DNA from 3 places in the Pseudomonas soli genome. Region 1 is predicted to be linked to each of the others. Evidence: predicted binding sites of a transcription regulator. Region 1 holds the regulator's gene; each other region holds the start of a gene.
The links. Region 1 encodes FliA, which starts transcription of late flagellar genes. Its sites were predicted from a motif close to CTAAAGTTTNNNNNNNNNNNGCCGNTAA; they were not measured.
Positions count from the first base shown of each region.

Region 2: a site for FliA is predicted at 1,964-1,991, ahead of LU688_RS21615 (flagellar protein MotY). Genes of this name have one in related genera too.
Region 3: a site for FliA is predicted at 3,743-3,770, ahead of LU688_RS18480 (methyl-accepting chemotaxis protein). Genes of this name have one in related genera too.

Region 1 is NZ_CP128543.1:4,260,718-4,266,636, forward strand. Features, by position in the region: gene LU688_RS19710 (protein-glutamate methylesterase/protein-glutamine glutaminase) at 1-770, opposite strand, end outside; gene LU688_RS19715 (chemotaxis protein CheA) at 816-3,029, opposite strand; gene LU688_RS19720 (protein phosphatase CheZ) at 3,042-3,830, opposite strand; gene LU688_RS19725 (chemotaxis response regulator CheY) at 3,850-4,224, opposite strand; gene fliA (RNA polymerase sigma factor FliA) at 4,330-5,070, opposite strand; gene fleN (flagellar synthesis regulator FleN) at 5,067-5,900, opposite strand.
Region 2 is NZ_CP128543.1:4,674,954-4,680,872, forward strand. Features, by position in the region: gene LU688_RS21610 (argininosuccinate synthase) at 1-818, opposite strand, end outside; gene LU688_RS21615 (flagellar protein MotY) at 947-1,927, opposite strand; gene pyrC (dihydroorotase) at 2,058-3,104, shown strand; gene rnt (ribonuclease T) at 3,164-3,775, shown strand; gene LU688_RS21630 (peroxiredoxin) at 3,911-4,513, opposite strand; gene LU688_RS21635 (bacterioferritin-associated ferredoxin) at 4,727-4,948, shown strand; gene bfr (bacterioferritin) at 5,150-5,623, shown strand; gene grxD (Grx4 family monothiol glutaredoxin) at 5,694-5,919, opposite strand, start outside.
Region 3 is NZ_CP128543.1:3,981,017-3,986,935, forward strand. Features, by position in the region: gene LU688_RS18455 (DUF1176 domain-containing protein) at 1-426, opposite strand, end outside; gene LU688_RS18460 (DUF1176 domain-containing protein) at 457-1,497, opposite strand; gene LU688_RS18465 (biliverdin-producing heme oxygenase) at 1,648-2,220, shown strand; gene LU688_RS18470 (hypothetical protein) at 2,227-2,598, opposite strand; gene LU688_RS18475 (GNAT family N-acetyltransferase) at 2,894-3,343, shown strand; gene LU688_RS18480 (methyl-accepting chemotaxis protein) at 3,846-5,786, shown strand; gene LU688_RS18485 (propionyl-CoA synthetase) at 5,879-5,919, opposite strand, start outside.

The sequences.
Region 1 (5,919 bases):
GGGCGCAGCACGTCACCGTCCTCGGCCTCTTTGACATTGATCTTGCACAGTTTGTCCAAGCGCTCGGCAAAGGCCTTGGTGAAGGCCGCCGGCATGTGCTGGATCAACACGATCGGCGCCGGGAAACCGGCGGGCAGTTGGGTCAGCACCCGCTGCAGCGCAACCGGACCGCCCGTGGAGGTGCCGATCGCAACCAGTTTGTACGGCTTACGCTTGGGTGCCGGCGAATGCGTGGCAGCCGTTGCTGCGGCGCGGGCCGGGGTGGCAGTGCGCGCAGGCGCGGTACCGGCAAAGCTGCTGGCTGGAGCCTGGCTGCTGGCCGGTGCAGGCGCGGCGGCTGGGGCCGGGCTCGAATAGGCACTGAAACGTCGGTTGCTGCGCGAGATGGTGTGGACCTTCTCGCAGAGCATCTGCTTGACCTTCTCCGGGTTGCGCGAGATGTCTTCGAAATTCTTCGGCAGGTAGTCGACCGCACCGGCATCCAGGGCGTCGAGGGTGACGCGGGCGCCTTCATGGGTCAGCGAGGAGAACATCAATACCGGCGTCGGGCAGCGCTGCATGATGTGACGCACCGCAGTGATGCCGTCCATCATGGGCATTTCATAGTCCATGGTAATGACATCGGGCTTGAGCGCCAGCGCCTGGTCGATCGCTTCCTTGCCGTTGGTCGCGGTACCCACGACCTGGATCGTCGGGTCGGACGCGAGAATTTCCGAGACACGGCGGCGGAAGAAACCGGAATCATCCACCACCAGGACCTTGACTGCCATAAACACTCCGTTAGGCGGCGCACCCGCCTGGGCGCGCCACCGAAATCAAATACGCCGGGCGGCGTAACGCTTGAGCATGCTCGGGACGTCGAGGATCAGCGCGATACGGCCGTCACCGGTGATGGTCGCGCCGGACATGCCCGGGGTTCCCTGCAGCATCTTGCCCAACGGCTTGATCACCACCTCTTCCTGGCCGACCAACTGGTCGACCACGAAACCGATGCGCTGGGTGCCGACCGAGAGGATCACCACATGACCTTCGTGCTGCTCTTCGTGCTCGTGGTCCTGGACCAGCCAGCGCTTGAGGTAGAACAGTGGCAGCGCCTTGTCGCGCACGATCACCACTTCCTGGCCATCGACCACGTTGGTGCGCGACAGGTCGAGGTGGAAGATCTCGTTGACGTTGACCAGCGGGAAGGCGAACGCCTGGTTGGCCAGCATCACCATCAGCGTCGGCATGATCGCCAGTGTCAGCGGCACCTTGATGACGATCTTCGAGCCCTGACCCTTGGCCGAGAAGATGTTGATCGAGCCGTTGAGCTGGGAAATCTTGGTCTTCACCACGTCCATGCCGACACCGCGGCCGGACACGTCGGAGATCTCTGTCTTGGTCGAGAAGCCCGGGGCGAAGATCAGGTTGTAGCAGTCCGACTCGCTCAGGCGGTCGGCCGCGTCCTTGTCCATCAGCCCCTTTTCCACGGCCTTGGCGCGCAGGATGCTCGGGTCCATGCCCTTGCCGTCGTCGGAAATCGACAGCAGGATGTGATCACCTTCCTGCTCGGCGGACAGCACCACCCGACCCATGCGCGACTTGCCGGAGGCCTCGCGCTCGTCGGGCATCTCGACGCCATGGTCGACGGCGTTGCGCACCAAGTGCACCAATGGGTCGGCCAGAGCCTCGACCAGGTTCTTGTCCAGGTCGGTTTCTTCGCCGACCAGCTCCAGGTTGATCTCTTTCTTGAGCTGGCGAGCCAGGTCGCGAACCAGGCGCGGGAACCGCCCGAAGACCTTCTTGATTGGCTGCATGCGCGTCTTCATGACCGCGGTCTGCAGGTCGGCGGTGACCACATCGAGGTTGGACACGGCCTTGGACATGGCCTCGTCGCCGCTGTTGAGCCCCAGGCGCACCAGGCGGTTACGCACCAGCACCAGTTCGCCGACCATGTTCATGATCTCGTCCAGGCGCGCGGTGTCGACCCGCACGGTGGTCTCCGCCTCGCTGGCGCCATGCTTGTCGGCGGCCGGCGCCGGCGCCCGGGCCGGAGCGGCAGGCTTGGCAGCGGCTGGCGCGGGAGCGGGGGCAGGCGCCGGCTTGGCAACCGGCTTGGCTTCGGCCTTGGCCGCGACAGGTGCGGCAACAGCGGCGGCTGGCGCCTCGGCAACAACCGCCTCGCCAGAAAACTTGCCCTTGCCGTGCAACTGGTCGAGCAGCGCCTCGAATTCGTGTTCGGTGATGCTCTCGTCGGCCGCCGCTGGGGCCTCACTGGCTGCAGGCGCAGCGACGCCAGGCAATGCGTCGACGGCGAAGGTGCCCTTGCCGTGCAACTGATCGAGCAGCGACTCGAATTCGTCGTCGGTGATCTCATCACTGGCAGGGGCAACGGCCGCTGGCTCACTGGCAGCGGTATCTGGCGAAAACTGGCCTTTGCCGTGCAACTGGTCGAGCAACGACTCAAATTCGGCGTCGGTAATCTCGTCACCACCCGCGCTGACCTGTTCACCCTGCAGTTGCTCGTGAACCTGGGCCTCGGCCTTGACCGCATCGAGCGAATCAAGCAGTTGCTCGAACTCGGTGTCGGTGATGTCGGGCTCGGCAGCCGGCGCCTCGGCGACAGCGGCCACCTCGACCGGGGCCGGCTCGTCGGCACCAGCGGGCTCGGCCAGGCGCGACAGCGCTGCCAGCAGCTCACGGGTGGCCGGCGTGACATCGGTGCGCTCACGTACCTGGCCAAACATGCTGTTGACCGTGTCGAGTGCTTCGAGCACCACGTCCATCAGCTCCGCGTCGACCCGGCGCTCACCTTTGCGCAGGATGTCGAACACGTTCTCGGCAATGTGGCAGCACTCCACCAACTCATTGAGCTGAAGGAAGCCGGCGCCCCCTTTTACAGTGTGGAAACCGCGGAAAATCGCGTTGAGCAGGTCCGCATCATCGGGCCGGCTTTCCAGCTCGACCAATTGCTCGGACAGTTGCTCGAGGATTTCGCCGGCTTCTACCAGGAAATCCTGGAGGATTTCTTCATCGGCGCCGAAGCTCATTAAACGTGCTCCTTAAAAACCCAGGCTGGACAACAGATCGTCGACATCGTCCTGGCTGGACACGACGTCTTCACGCTTATCGGCATGAATCTGCGGACCTTCACCCCGAGTCGGATGTTTTTCTTGATCTTTTTCAGCGCGCAGCTGCTGGTGGTCATGTTCGATACCGGCAAAGCGGTCGACCTGGCTTGCCATCAGCACGAGCTTGAGCAGATTGCTTTCGACTTCGGTGACCAGCGTGGTCACCCGTTTGATCACCTGGCCGGTGAGATCCTGATAATCCTGGGCCAGGACGATATCGTTGATATGGCCCGCGACCTTCTGATTACCTTCGGCACTGTGCGTCAGGAAACTGTCCACACGCTTGACCAGCTCACGGAATTCCGGCGCTGCCACCTCGCGGCGCATGAAGCGCTGCCAGTCGGCGGACAGGCTCTGCGCCTCGCTGGCAAGATCGTTGAGCACCGGGGTACACGCCTCCGCCAGGTCCATGGTGCGGTTGGCCGCACCTTCGGTGAGGCGGACCACGTAGGAGAGGCGCTCGGCGGCATCGGTAATCTGCGACACTTCCTCGGCCTGCGGCATGGCCGGGTCGATCTGGAAGTTGACGATTGCACTGTGCAGTTCGCGGGTGAGCTTGCCGACTTCCTGGTACAGCCCGCGGTCGCGGGTCTGGTTCAGTTGGTGGATCAGCTGCACCGCCTCACCGAACCGGCCGCGCTCGAGGCTCTCGACCAGCTCCTGGGCATGCTTCTTCAGGGTTGATTCGAACTCACCCAAAGAGTTGTTGGTTGACTCCATTGCGCCCCCCAGACGTGACTCAGCCGTTGACGCGTTCGAAGATCTTTTCGATCTTTTCTTTCAGCGCCAGGGCGGTGAAAGGCTTGACCACGTAGCCGTTGACGCCGGCCTGGGCCGCCTCGATGATCTGCTCGCGCTTGGCTTCCGCGGTGACCATCAGTACCGGCAGGTGCTTGAGGCGCTCGTCGGCACGGACCGCGCGCAGCAGGTCGATACCGGTCATGCCCGGCATGTTCCAGTCGGTTACCAGGAAGTCAAAAGGCTCGCTGTTGAGCATCGGCAGTGCCGTGTTGCCGTCATCAGCTTCCTTGACGTTGGTGAACCCCAGGTCACGCAACAGGTTCTTGATGATCCGCCGCATCGTCGAAAAGTCGTCAACGATGAGGATTTTCATGTCTTTGTTCAATTAGACCTCCAAGCAGTCTTAAACGCGCTCGGCGCCGAGCGCGCGCTCAATCAATTCGGCACTACAAAAAAAACGACTGCACTGAACCCGGGTTCAACGTGCCCGCCACTCCCCAAGGCGGCTGCGCAAACGCGCGGCGCACTGGCTGTGCAACTGGCTGACACGCGATTCGCTGACCCCCAGCACCTCACCGATTTCCTTGAGGTTCAGCTCTTCGTCGTAGTACAGCGCCAGGACCAGGCGTTCACGCTCCGGCAGGTTGGCGATCGCATCGGCCAGCGCAGCCTGGAAGCGCTCGTCTTCCAGGTCACGCGCCGGCTCCAGCTGGCCGCTGGCTCCGTCCTCGTGCAGCCCTTCATGTTCGCCGTCCTGCAATAGGTCGTCGAAACTGAACAGGCGGCTGCCCAAGGTGTCATTCAAAATCCCGTAGTAATCATCGAGACTCAATTGGAGTTCGGCAGCAACCTCGTGATCTTTAGCGTCGCGGCCAGTCTTTGCTTCGACACAGCGGATCGCGTCACTGACCATGCGCGTGTTGCGGTGCACCGAACGTGGCGCCCAATCGCCCTTGCGCACCTCGTCGAGCATGGCGCCGCGAATACGAATACCGGCGTAGGTTTCGAAACTGGCACCCTTGCTCGCATCGTATTTGTTGGCCACTTCCAGCAAGCCGATCATCCCGGCCTGGATCAGATCCTCGACCTGGACGTTGGCCGGCAGACGCGCCAACAGGTGGTAGGCGATACGCTTGACCAGTGGCGCGTAGCGTTCGATCAGCTCGTACTGCGCGTCCTTGGCGGCCTTGCTGTACATCTTGAAACCGCTCGCGTTCATAGCACCGGCCCTGCACTGGTGGGCTGCACCAGGCGCTCGACAAAGAATTCCAGGTGCCCACGCGGGTTGGCAGGCAGCGGCCAGCTGTCGACCTTCTGCGCGATGGCCTTGAACGCCAGCGCACACTTGGACCGAGGGAAGGCCTCATAGACCGCCCGCTGCTTCTGCACGGCCTTGCGCACGCATTCGTCGTAAGGCACGGCACCGACGTATTGTAGGGCGACGTCGAGGAAGCGGTCCGTGACCTTGGTCAACTTGGCGAAAAGGTTGCGGCCTTCCTGTGGGCTCTGGGCCATGTTGGCCAGCACACGGAACCGGTTCATCCCGTAATCGCGGTTAAGCAGCTTGATCAGCGCGTAGGCGTCGGTGATCGAGGTCGGCTCGTCGCACACCACCAGCAACACTTCCTGGGCGGCGCGGACGAAACTGACCACCGAGTCACCGATACCCGCAGCCGTGTCGATCACCAGCACATCGAGGTTGTCGCCGATGTCGCTGAAGGCCTGGATCAGGCCGGCGTGTTGCGCGGGCGCCAGGTGCACCATGCTCTGCGTGCCGGAGGCCGCCGGGACGATGCGCACACCACCCGGGCCTTGCAACAGCACATCGCGCAGCTCGCAGCGGCCTTCGATCACGTCGGCGAGGGTGCGCTTGGGCGTGAGCCCCAGCAGAACGTCGACATTGGCCAGGCCCAGGTCGGCGTCCAGCAACATCACCCGGCGGCCGAGCTCGGCCAGCGCCAGGGACAGGTTCACTGAAACGTTAGTCTTGCCGACGCCACCTTTGCCACCGGTCACGGCGATCACCTGTACGGGATGCATGCTACCCATGTCTGTTCTTTACCTTGTC
Region 2 (5,919 bases), 410 kb from region 1:
CGCGACTTCATGCCGACATAGCGGTTCTCGACGATGTCCAGGCGACCGATGCCATTGGCGCCGCCAATGCGGTTGAGGTCGGCCAGCACGGTGGCCGGGGTCTTCTCGACGCCGTCGATGGCGACGATGTCACCGTTGCGGTAGGTCAGTTCGATGTAGGTGGCCTGGTCCGGGGCGTTCTCCGGAGAGACGCTCCATTTCCACATGTCTTCCTCGTGCTCGGTCCAGGTATCTTCCAGGACACCGCCTTCGTAGGAGATGTGCAGCAGGTTGGCGTCCATCGAGTACGGCGACTTCTTCTTGCCGTGGCGCTCGATCGGAATGCCATGCTTCTCGGCGTAGTCCATCAGCTTCTCGCGGGACAGCAGGTCCCACTCACGCCATGGCGCGATGACCTTGACGCCAGGCTTGAGCGCATAGGCACCCAGTTCGAAACGCACCTGGTCGTTGCCCTTGCCGGTAGCACCGTGGGAAATGGCGTCGGCGCCGGTTTCGTTGGCGATTTCGATCAGGCGCTTGGCGATCAGCGGGCGGGCGATGGAAGTACCGAGCAGGTACTCGCCTTCGTAGACGGTGTTGGCGCGGAACATCGGGAAGACGAAATCACGCACGAACTCTTCGCGCAGGTCGTCGATGTAGATTTCTTTCACGCCCATCGCCTGGGCCTTGGCGCGGGCCGGCTCGACCTCCTCGCCCTGGCCGAGGTCAGCGGTGAAGGTCACCACTTCACAGTTGTAGGTGTCCTGCAGCCACTTGAGAATCACCGAAGTATCAAGGCCGCCGGAATACGCCAATACGACCTTTTTTACGTCCGCCATGCCATCACTCCACGGGGTTGTACGGAAAGCCGATGATTCTACCGGCCTTGCCGAAAAATTTACAATGGGGCGACAGCTTGTGACGACAAAGCGACAGGAATTGTCGAGAGCGCGACCCGCTGTCGCACTCAGGATTTCGCTGGAGCGGGCTGGGCGGAAGCGGCCGCAGGCGTCGCAGGCGCAGGTGAGGTAGCCGCGGGTGCCGGGGCCGCCGGCGCAACCGGTGGCGCCGGTTTCTCCAGCGGTTTCTCGACCGGTGTCACGCGCTCGAGCTGGATGTTCACCCGGCGGTTACGCGCCCGATTGGCGGCAGAGTTATTCTTGGCCAGCGGATAGCGCTCGCCGTGGAAGCGCACGGTGATCTGCTCTTCCGGCACGCCATGGGCCTTGAGGTAGTCGGCAACCGCCAACGCCCGTCGACGCGAGGTGTCGCGGTTGGTCAGGCGGTTGCCGCTGTTGTCGGAGTGGCCGTTGAGCTCGATGTGATTGACCGTCGGATCGGCCTTCAAATAATCGAGCAGCACATCCAGGCGCGCACGCGCCGAGCTGTCCAGTTCGATCCCGCCTCCGGGGAAACCAACCTGGGTCTGGCGGATCTGGTCATAGTTCATCGGCAGCAGCTTGGCGGCGCACAGTTGGTAGTCGCTGTAGGCCTTGGCGAAGCTGACGGGCATTACCTGCACTTGCATCGGCCGGCCACCCTCGCCCCGGTAGTTGCGCACCACCGTGCTGCGCCCATCGAGCAGGCCATTGATCAGGCGGCTGGCTTGCCCTTGGCTGGAGGTGAACAACACGCCAGTGCGGGCCATGTGCACCGCACCGAGGTTGATATCGCCCCGCCCTGGCTGCCAGGGGGCCGCGGCGGCCAGCAAGGTGGCTGACCCTGCGCCGAGGACATTGCTGTCCGAACGTAGCTGGAACGTCGGTTGTTCGCCGGCACGGCGCACGAACTCGCCGCTGCCGAAACCGTCGATCGGCTGGATCAGGCGACATTCGAACTGGTCACCCTCGACTTTCCAGGCGACGTTCTCCACGCGGGTCTGGAAGGTCATGGCCCCGGCCGGCAGGCTGGCGACAAGGGTGAACAGGGCTAGGTAACGCTGGCGCACGGTCGGCTCCACTGATTCTGACGGCTTACCTGAATGCTATCGGACGCCTGTCGGAAAACTTGATAGCCGTGCTCGAACAGGGGTTTTCCGGTAGCATTGGCTTCTGAGTTCGACCCGCCTGGAATCTCCAATGTCCGATCGCCTGACCCTCCTGCGCCCCGACGACTGGCACATCCATCTGCGCGATGGTGCCGTCCTGCCTCACACCGTTGGTGACGTGGCGCGCACCTTCGCCCGCGCCATCATCATGCCCAACCTGGTTCCGCCGGTGCGCAACGCCGGCGAGGCCGACGCCTACCGCCAGCGCATCCTTGCCGCACGCCCCGCCGGCAGCCGCTTCGAGCCACTGATGGTGCTGTATCTTACCGACCGCACCAGCCCGGAAGACATCCGCGCCGCGAAGGCCAGCGGGATCGTGTACGCCGCCAAGCTGTACCCGGCCGGCGCGACCACCAACTCCGATTCGGGCGTGACCAGCATCGACAACATCCTGCCGGCAATCGAGGCACTGGCCGAAACCGGCATGCCCTTGCTGGTGCACGGTGAGGTAACGCGCAGTGAGATCGACGTGTTCGACCGCGAGAAGCGCTTCATCGACGAGCACATGCGCCGCCTGGTCGAGCGTTTCCCGACCCTGAAAGTGGTGTTCGAACACATCACCACCAGCGACGCCGCGCAGTTCGTCACCGAGGCGCCGGCCAATGTCGGTGCCACCATCACCGCCCAGCACCTGCTGTACAACCGCAACCACATGTTGGTCGGCGGTATCCGCCCGCATTTCTATTGCCTGCCGATCCTCAAGCGCAACACCCACCAGGTTGCGTTGCTGGATGCCGCGACCAGCGGCAACCCGAAGTTCTTCCTCGGTACCGACTCAGCGCCTCACGCCAAGCATGCCAAGGAAGCCGCCTGCGGCTGCGCCGGCTGCTATACCGCCTATGCCGCCATCGAGTTGTATGCCGAGGCGTTCGAGCAGCGTAACGCCCTGGACAAGCTCGAAGGCTTCGCCAGCAAGCATGGCCCTGATTTCTACGGCCTGGCGCGCAATACCGACACCATCACCCTGGTGCGTGAGCAATGGACCGCGCCGGACAGCCTGCCCTTCGGTGACACCACCGTCATTCCCCTGCGCGCTGGTGAAACACTGCGCTGGCGCCTGCAGGAGGACCACGCGTGAGCGAAGATCTTTACGAAGACGACCAGGACAGCCAGGTCAGCAGCGGCTCGCGCCATCCGATGGCCGAGCGTTTCCGCGGCTACCTGCCTGTGGTGGTGGATGTCGAGACCGGTGGCTTCAACAGCGCTACCGACGCGCTGCTGGAGATTGCCGCCGTCACCATCGGCATGGATGAAAAGGGCTTCCTGTTCCCCGAGCACACCTACTTCCATCGGGTCGAACCGTTCGAGGGAGCCAATATCGAGGCCGCCGCGCTGGAGTTCACCGGCATCAAGCTCGATCACCCGCTGCGCATGGCGGTGAGCGAGGAAAGCGCGCTGACCGATATTTTCCGCGGCGTGCGCAAGGCGCTGAAAGCCAATGGCTGCAAGCGGGCGATCCTGGTGGGGCACAACAGCAGCTTCGACCTGGGTTTCCTCAATGCTGCGGTGGCGCGCAACGATATCAAGCGCAACCCGTTCCACCCGTTCTCCAGCTTCGACACCGCCACCCTCGCCGGCCTCGCCTACGGCCAGACCGTGCTGGCCCGAGCTTGCCAGAGCGCGGACATCGACTTCGACGGCCGTGAGGCGCATTCGGCGCGTTACGACACCGAGAAGACTGCAGAGCTGTTCTGCGGCATCGTCAATCGCTGGAAAGAGATGGGCGGCTGGCGCGATTTCGACGATTGAGCTGCGAGCCACAAGCTTCAAGCGACAAGAAAGAGCTGTCTGCATGCGCCGTGCTTTTCACTTGTAGCGTGCAGCTTGAAACTTGAGGCAAAAAAAAACCGGCCACCAGGGCCGGTTTTTTATGCACTTGGCAAATTACAGCTTGCCAGCGTTCTCGCTCAGGTAAGCCGCGACGCCTTCCGGCGAAGCGTTCATGCCCTTGTCGCCTTTCTTCCAGTTGGCCGGGCAGACTTCGCCGTGCTCTTCGTGGAATTGCAGGGCGTCGACCAAGCGCAGCAGCTCGTCCATGTTGCGGCCCAGCGGCAGGTCGTTGACGATCTGCGAGCGGACAACACCATTGGTGTCGATCAGGAAGGCGCCACGGAAGGCCACACCGCCTTCGGACTCGACGTCGTAGGCCTTGCAGATTTCGTGGGTCATGTCAGCCGCCAGGGTGTACTTGACCTGGCCGATGCCGCCATTGTTGACCGGGGTATTGCGCCAGGCGTTGTGGGTGAAGTGCGAGTCGATCGACACGCCGATCACTTCAACGTTGCGCGCCTGGAAGTCAGGGATGCGGTTGTCCAGAGCGATCAGCTCGGACGGGCAGACGAAGGTGAAGTCCAGCGGGTAGAAGAACACCAGGCCATACTTGCCCTTGATGGCCGAGGCCAGGTTGAAGCTGTCGACGATTTCGCCGTTGCCCAGCACGGCTGGAACGGTGAAGTCCGGGGCTTGTTTGCCAACGAGTACGCTCATTCGATCTCTCCTGATGAGGGGGGAAAACCTTGTCCGGGCGGAACGCGTTCCCCCGGATCCAACAAAGGCTGACCATCATACACAGCTTTGCGTGACAGGCCGAATCTCTACCATCGGTCGCTCTGGCGCGGGCCTTACACAAAGTGTTTTGACAACCATTCTCATTACTATTACTCTCCAACCCATCGAATCAACCTGCGATGGTCAGCCTTTATGTATGTGTGTCTTTGTGTCGGTGTCACCGACGGACAGATCCGCGATGCGATCTACGAAGGATGCTGCAGCTACAAGGAAGTTCGAGCCGCCACCAGTGTTGCCAGCCAATGCGGCAAATGCGCCTGCCTCGCCAAGCAGGTGGTACGCGAAACCCTCACCGAGCTGCAACTGAGCCAGCAGGCCGCCCTGCCCTACCCCGTTGAATTCAACGCGGCGTAATTCCCCCAAATTCGAAGAACCGGACCTAGTGTCCGGTTTTTTTATGCCTGCAATTCAATAAGTTAGCGCTCGAACGCGGTTCACAAACATTCTTATTCCGATTAATTTTCATTTATTATTCAATCACTTAGGTTTGACACAGATAGTTGCGAGGCTCAAACTTGTTTGCATTGGCTCAACTTCTACAGGTCAGACCCCATCATGAAAGGCGACGTAAGCGTCATCCAGCATCTCAACAAGGTCCTCGGAAACGAGCTGGTCGCAATCAACCAGTACTTCCTGCATGCGCGCATGTACGAAGATTGGGGCCTGAATCGGATCGGTAAACTCGAGTACAAAGAGTCCATCCAGGCGATGAAGGATGCAGACAAGCTGATCAAGCGCATCCTCTTTCTCGAAGGTATTCCCAACGTCCAGGACCTGGGCAAGCTCATGATTGGCGAGCACACCAAAGAGATGCTCGAGTGCGACCTGAAGCTCGAGAAAAAGGCTCACGTCGACCTGAAAGCCGCCATCGCCCATTGCGAAACCGCTGGCGACTTCGGTTCGCGCGACGTGCTCGAGGACATCCTCGAGGACCAGGAAGAGCACATCGACTGGCTGGAGACTCAACTGGGCCTGATCGACAAGATCACTATCGAGAACTACCTGCAGTCGCAGATGGGCGAAGAGTAACTGCAAGACCGACGACAACAAAAAGCCCCGCTATTGCGGGGCTTTTGCATCCTGGCAAGGAACGCCGGAATCAGGCCTCGGAAGCCTTGGCCTTGGCGGCCGCATCCTTGATCAGGGTCTGCAGTTCACCATTTTCGAACATCTCGATCATGATGTCGCTGCCGCCGACCAGCTCACCCGCCACCCACAGTTGCGGGAAGGTAGGCCAGTTGGCGTACTTGGGCAGGTTGGCGCGGATTTCCGGGTTCTGCAGGATGTCGACATAAGCGAACTTCTCGCCGCACCCCATCACGGCT
Region 3 (5,919 bases), 280 kb from region 1:
ATCCTCGGTCAATGAACTCAGGCGTGCACCGTTGCGCAACCGACGTATGAGCGCCAGCGCCTCATCGTCTTCCAACAGCAGGTCGAAGTCGTATTCAAGCTGGATGCGCTGCCAGTTGGCCGACAGTACCTGCCCATCGAGCAGCACCTGTTCCGCAAACGCCGGGCCCACGCGCAGGGTCAGCTCAAGCGCGCCCTGTGGCCCCGCCTCGCGCCTGATGATGGTCTGTAGCCCGGCCATCAGGTCGTCGTCGATCGCCATTACCGCCGTGCAGGCACGGGTGTTGTCGCAGCCAACCGCCCAGTCCTTGATCTGCCGGTACATCGGCACTGCTTCGAGCGGTGCCTGGGCGTTCTCGGCCTGCACGACAGATGGCGTCATGAGCGCCAGCAGCAATGCCGCACGCGGGTGTTTCATCCATTGCATGGCGTTATCCCTGAAGTCCGTTTCATGCGTTCAGCCTTGACTGCGCCAGAGTACCGGCCAACTGTCGGTGCCCACTTCGGCACAGCGGTCCATCCGTGACAGCTTGAGCAAGCGCATACGCATGCCATCGTAGCGCCAGCTTTCCTCCACCCCGCAACTGCCGGGATAGTCGTCCTTGGCATAGCTGTGGAGCTCGCCTTTGCCAGGGTAGAACTCGATGGCGTCGCGCATCCGGCTGATCACCACCGGGCTCGATGGCGCCTCGAACTCCAGGGGCCCAAGGGTGTAAGGCGCTTCACGCGACACCTTGTACAGTGCGTAGAGGCAATGGAAGTCGTTGCAGTTGTAGCTGAGCAATGCCAGCGCATGCTGGTCGTCCAGGGCATGCAGCTCTAGCTTGGGGGCGACATCGTATTCGTTGATCAACTGGTTCTCGGCGGCCGCCTTGGCCATCGCCACCTGGGTGATGCCCGCTTGCTCCTCTGCGCTCAACGGCCCGGCAGGGACAAAGGCCGGCACCCGAGGCTCGCCCGGGGTGGGTAGCTGCGCATCGGCAACGCTGTCGCCGGGGCGCACCAGAGCACTGTAGTGGCCGACCCGGCCCTGCACCGCATCCATCAGCAGCAAGGCGGCGCTCAGCCCCTGCAGCGAACTCACCCGCTCCCCTGGCCGGGTGTCGTCCACCAGGCGCTGGCCATTGCGCAATTGCCGCAACACGGCATAGGCATCGGCGCCCTCCAGTTCCAGGGTGGTCTCGACACCGCGGGTCATGCGCCAGGGGGCGACCAGCAGCTGGCCGTCGAGCATGGGCTCACCCGACCAGTCGGTGCTCCCCACCAGGGTCAGGTGCAGGTTGCCCCAGGCGCCCGCCTCACGCTGCACCAGCATGCCCACTCGCATCCGCTCCGGGTGATCGGCCAGGACCGCGGTGCAGAAACGCGTGTTGTCGCAGCCTACAATCCAGTCCTTGATCTCCCGGTATACCGGTACCGGCTCTGGTTCCGCCGCGGTGGCCAGGCCCGGCAGCAACGCCAGCCCCAGGGCCAGCCAGTTCCATGTTGTTGCGCGCATCGTGCTGCATTCCTGTCTTGGCTGTGAAAGCCTCGTTCCAGAGGCGGCGCAATGATTCCACAGTTCACGGGCCAGGTGCGCAAAATCGGCAGTGGTGATTGCGCCGCCTGATCTGGCAGTATCGAATGCCCTAACGCCAGAGCCGCCATCATGTCCGCTACCGTCAGCCCGTTGCTGCTTGCCCTGCGCGAAGGTACCCGCGCCTGCCACCAGAGGCTGGAAGCGCGGCTGCCTTTCTTCAGCGAGGGCTTCGACCGCGCGGCCTACGCCGATCTGCTCGGGGCCTACCATGGCTTTCATGCCCCGCTGGATTTACTGCTGGGCGCCTACCAGAGCGCCGAACGCCACAAGACACCCACCCTGTCACGCGACCTGGGCGCCCTGGCCATCGACATCGAAGCGCTGCCCCGGTGCCACGCCCTGCCTCGCATCGATGACGAAGCCAGCGCGCTTGGGGTGATGTATGTACTGGAAGGCTCCACGCTCGGTGGCCAGGTGCTCAAGCGGGCCATGGCCGAACGTCTGGGTATCGACGCCGACAACGGTGGCGCGTTCCTCGACGTCTACGGCCCGCTGACCGGCGCACGCTGGCGCAGTTTCCTCGAACGGCTGGCTGCCACCGCTCCGGAGCCTGCCGCCCAGGCCCGGACGGTAGAAGCCGCTGTCGACACCTTCACCTGCTTCGAGAGGTGGCTCGAAAAACGACGGGGGCTGGCCTGCTGAACTCCTTCACCGACGGCACTGGTGCAACAGCGACGTTACCAGTGGCGTCATCGCGATGGCCACCGCGCACAAGCCACCGCACAACAGCGCAAAGCCCAGCGCCCGCAACGGGTGCAAGGTATTGAAGAACGCCAGTACCAGCAGCACCAGCACCAGCGCCAGCCAGTAGCGAACTGCCGCCCTTGGAATGGCCACCATCAACAGGTTGAAGAGCACGAAGGCGTAGAACACCAGCATCGTCGCCAAGCCGACGCTGACACCTCGCGCCATCGGCTGGCCGACATGCTGCCGGTAGAGATCGAAGCCAAGCCTCAAGATAAAGGGAAAAGCCACACACACCAGTGCGTGCAGCAGGAAGCGGGAAAGCAGCGGCAACATTCGTCCTTGATCCTGGAGTCGGCCAAAGGTTGCGCATGGCCGTGAGTGAGGAAAGCGGATGCTAATGCCCTGAATAGACGCCAGCAAGCCGCAGCCCCATTGGTCGGCAAACACTCGTGACAAAGACCTGATTTTCCGGCTTTGCGGCACACAGGAAACAAGGCTGCCGCACACCTTCGGAAGCCGCACGTACGCCGCTGCATATGGCATCTGTACGAGCGGATGTGTTTCATGAAATCCTGCAGGACTGCCCCCATAGCAAGGGCGCTGGACAGCCTGATAGCGAGCCCACGACATGAACGTCATTGCCTGTGACCTGCACTACCTGGACGCCGCCGCGGACCTCTTCAACCAGTACCGGATGTTCTACCAGGAGGCGGATGACCTCCCCGCTTCCCGTGCATTCCTCAAGGCCAACCTCGAAACCGGCAACTCGCGGATCTACCTGCTGCTGGACGACGAGGGTCAGGCCATCGCCTTTGCCCAGCTGTACCCGGCCACCTGCTCGCTGGCAATGAAGCGCTTCTACTGGCTGTATGACCTGTTCGTCGTCCCCCACGCCCGCAGGGGCGGTCATGCCCGTTACCTGATGCAGCAACTGATCGGGATCTTCCAGGCCGAGGGCGCGCAGCGGTTGAGCCTGGACACCGCCGGGAGCAACCTTGCCGCCCAGGCGCTGTATGAATCGCTGGGGTATGAGGCCGAGCAGGAATTCGTGACCTATCACAAGGTGCTCGATCGCTGAAGCTAGCCATGGGAGCTTTCGATATCCGCTTTCGCTCAGCGCGAGGGAGGCAGCTATACGCGGGTGTGCAAGACCGTGGAGTAGGAACCCGGCTGGCCCGAAGGCCTCCCACGTATAGCCGCCATTGAGCGACCTGGACCACATCCTCGGGCTTGCACACCCGGTCGTTGAATTGGCAACGACAGGTCGAGACTAAGGAATGCGGCTGGCCAGAACAACAGCTGAAAGGCCGTGAAAGCATGATTGGGAAACGTCCTACATGAAATAGGGAACGTCTTAGTAATCCGCTTGAAACAACAGTTCCCACCTCATCGCGGGGCAAGCCCGCTCCCACGCCTCAGCTGCGCTTTGCCCGCAAGTCAGGACAATTTCTGAATTTCCTGTACACGAAATATCCACTAAAGGTTTATATTCCGCCCGCCGAAACAGAAAAGGTAGCAAGTGGCCACCACCCTAGCGAAGCGGCCATGTACACCCTTCACACTCACGGATGGGCGTCACGATGAAAATAAAAAACAAACTGATCCTGGCCTTTGTACTGGTGCCCTTTATCCCGGTCTCCCTGGTTGGCGGCATCTCGGTGCTGAACATCCGCAGCGAGGCGGTCGATCAGTTCCTCGACGGCAGCACCCGGGAAATTCGCCAGATCGACGGCAACATGCGCCAGTTCTTTGATGGCACGCTGCAGAACGTCGATCAGATGGCCAAGGATCCTGTATACACCTCGGTCACCTCGCTCAAGGACTACACCGGCGCCGATGCCGCCAGCCAGCCGATGCCCGAGGCTGCGCAGCGGGTCATTGACGCCTTCGCACGCTACGGCACCACGCACCCGGCAGCGGCGATCCTTTCAATCGGCCTGGAAGACGGCAGCTACGCGAAATGGCCGGATGACCCACAGCTGGCCAAGTACGACCCGCGCACCCGCCCCTGGTACAAGGCCGCCATGACCAGCCCGGACAAGACGGTGCGCACCGCCGCGTACTACTACGACAAGGACGACGTGGCCCTGGTCGGCACCGCCCGCGCGCTGCTCGACGCGGCCGGCAAGGCCAAGGGCGTGTTCGTGGTCAGCGTGTCGCTGAAGAACCTCACCGAGCTGGTCAAGAGCATCAGGCTGGGCGACAGCGGCTACGTGATGCTGATCGAGGACGGCACCGTGCTGGTCGACCCGCGCAACGCCGGGCACAGCTTCAAGCAGCTCAAGGACCTCGGCGCGCCGTACGCGGCGTTGGCCGCCACCGAGCAAGGCGCCACCGAGGTGGTGATCGATGGCGTGCGCTACATGGCCAATGTATGGACCTCTCCAGGCCTGGGCTGGCGCTTCGTCGGGCTTATCGAGTACGACGAGGTCATGGCCGCAGCCACACGCATGACCTATGTCACGGCAGTGATCGTGGTGCTGCTGGCGCTGATCTTCGCCGGGGTGGCGGCAGCGTTCTCGCGGGTGATCGTCAAACCCATCGGCCAGGTGAGCACCGGCCTGCAGTCGATCGCCGAGGGTGAAGGCGACCTGCGCCGCGACCTGCAGGTCCAGGGCAAGGACGAGACCGCCGAGCTGGCCGGCTGGTTCAACAAGTTCCTCGCCGCCATCCGCCAACTGATCCAGCGCATCGGCGCGGCCTCGACCAACCTGCACGAAGCCTCGCGTAGCAACAGCGAGATGGCCGGCAACATGAACGAGGCCGCCGGGCGCCAGCGCGAGGCGGTGGAGCTGGTGTCCACCGCCTTCAACGAGATGGTCGCCACCGCCAACGAAGTGGCGCGTTCGTGCAGTAGCGCCGCCGACGCCGCCGAACAGGGCCACCGTCGCGTGGCCGAGGGCAAGCAGCAGATCGAAGCGACCACCGACAACGTCAATCGCCTGGGCCGACGCCTGAGCGAGTCATCCCAGGCCATGGTCGAACTGGAGGAAGGCAGCCGCAGCATCAACCAGATCCTCGGCACCATCCGCGCCATCGCCGAGCAGACCAACCTGCTGGCGCTCAACGCCGCCATCGAGGCCGCCCGGGCCGGCGACCAGGGCCGTGGTTTTGCCGTGGTGGCCGACGAGGTACGGGCGCTGGCCAAACGCACCGCCGACTCCACCGGCGAGATCGACCAGTTGCTCAATACCCTTGGTGGCAAGACCCATGAAGTTTCGCAGAAGATGGAAAGCTGCCTGGACCTGTCGCGGGCCAGCGTGTCGTCGATCGAGAATGCCCGCGACAGCTTCGAAGGCATCCAGCTCTCGGTGAACGAGATCCGCGACCAGAACCTGCAGATTTCAGCGGCCGCCGAGGAGCAGCACAGCGTGGCCGAGGAGATCAATCGGCATATCCAGCAGATCTACGACGAGGCAAGACTGGTGGAGGGGCTGGCCAGCTCTGCACAGGCCGACTCTGGCAGGCTGGCACAGCTGTCGGATGAGCTGAACGGGTTGGTGGGACGCTTCAAGTCGTAAGGCATCCAGCCTAGGGCCGCCAGGCGGCCCTTTTGCCTCAGCTCGTCGGCACGACAAGCCGATTCCCACAGGCAATGCTGCTCGCGATGACGTCAGCCCGCTCTGGGCAAATCGGCCAACACCCCTTCGATCT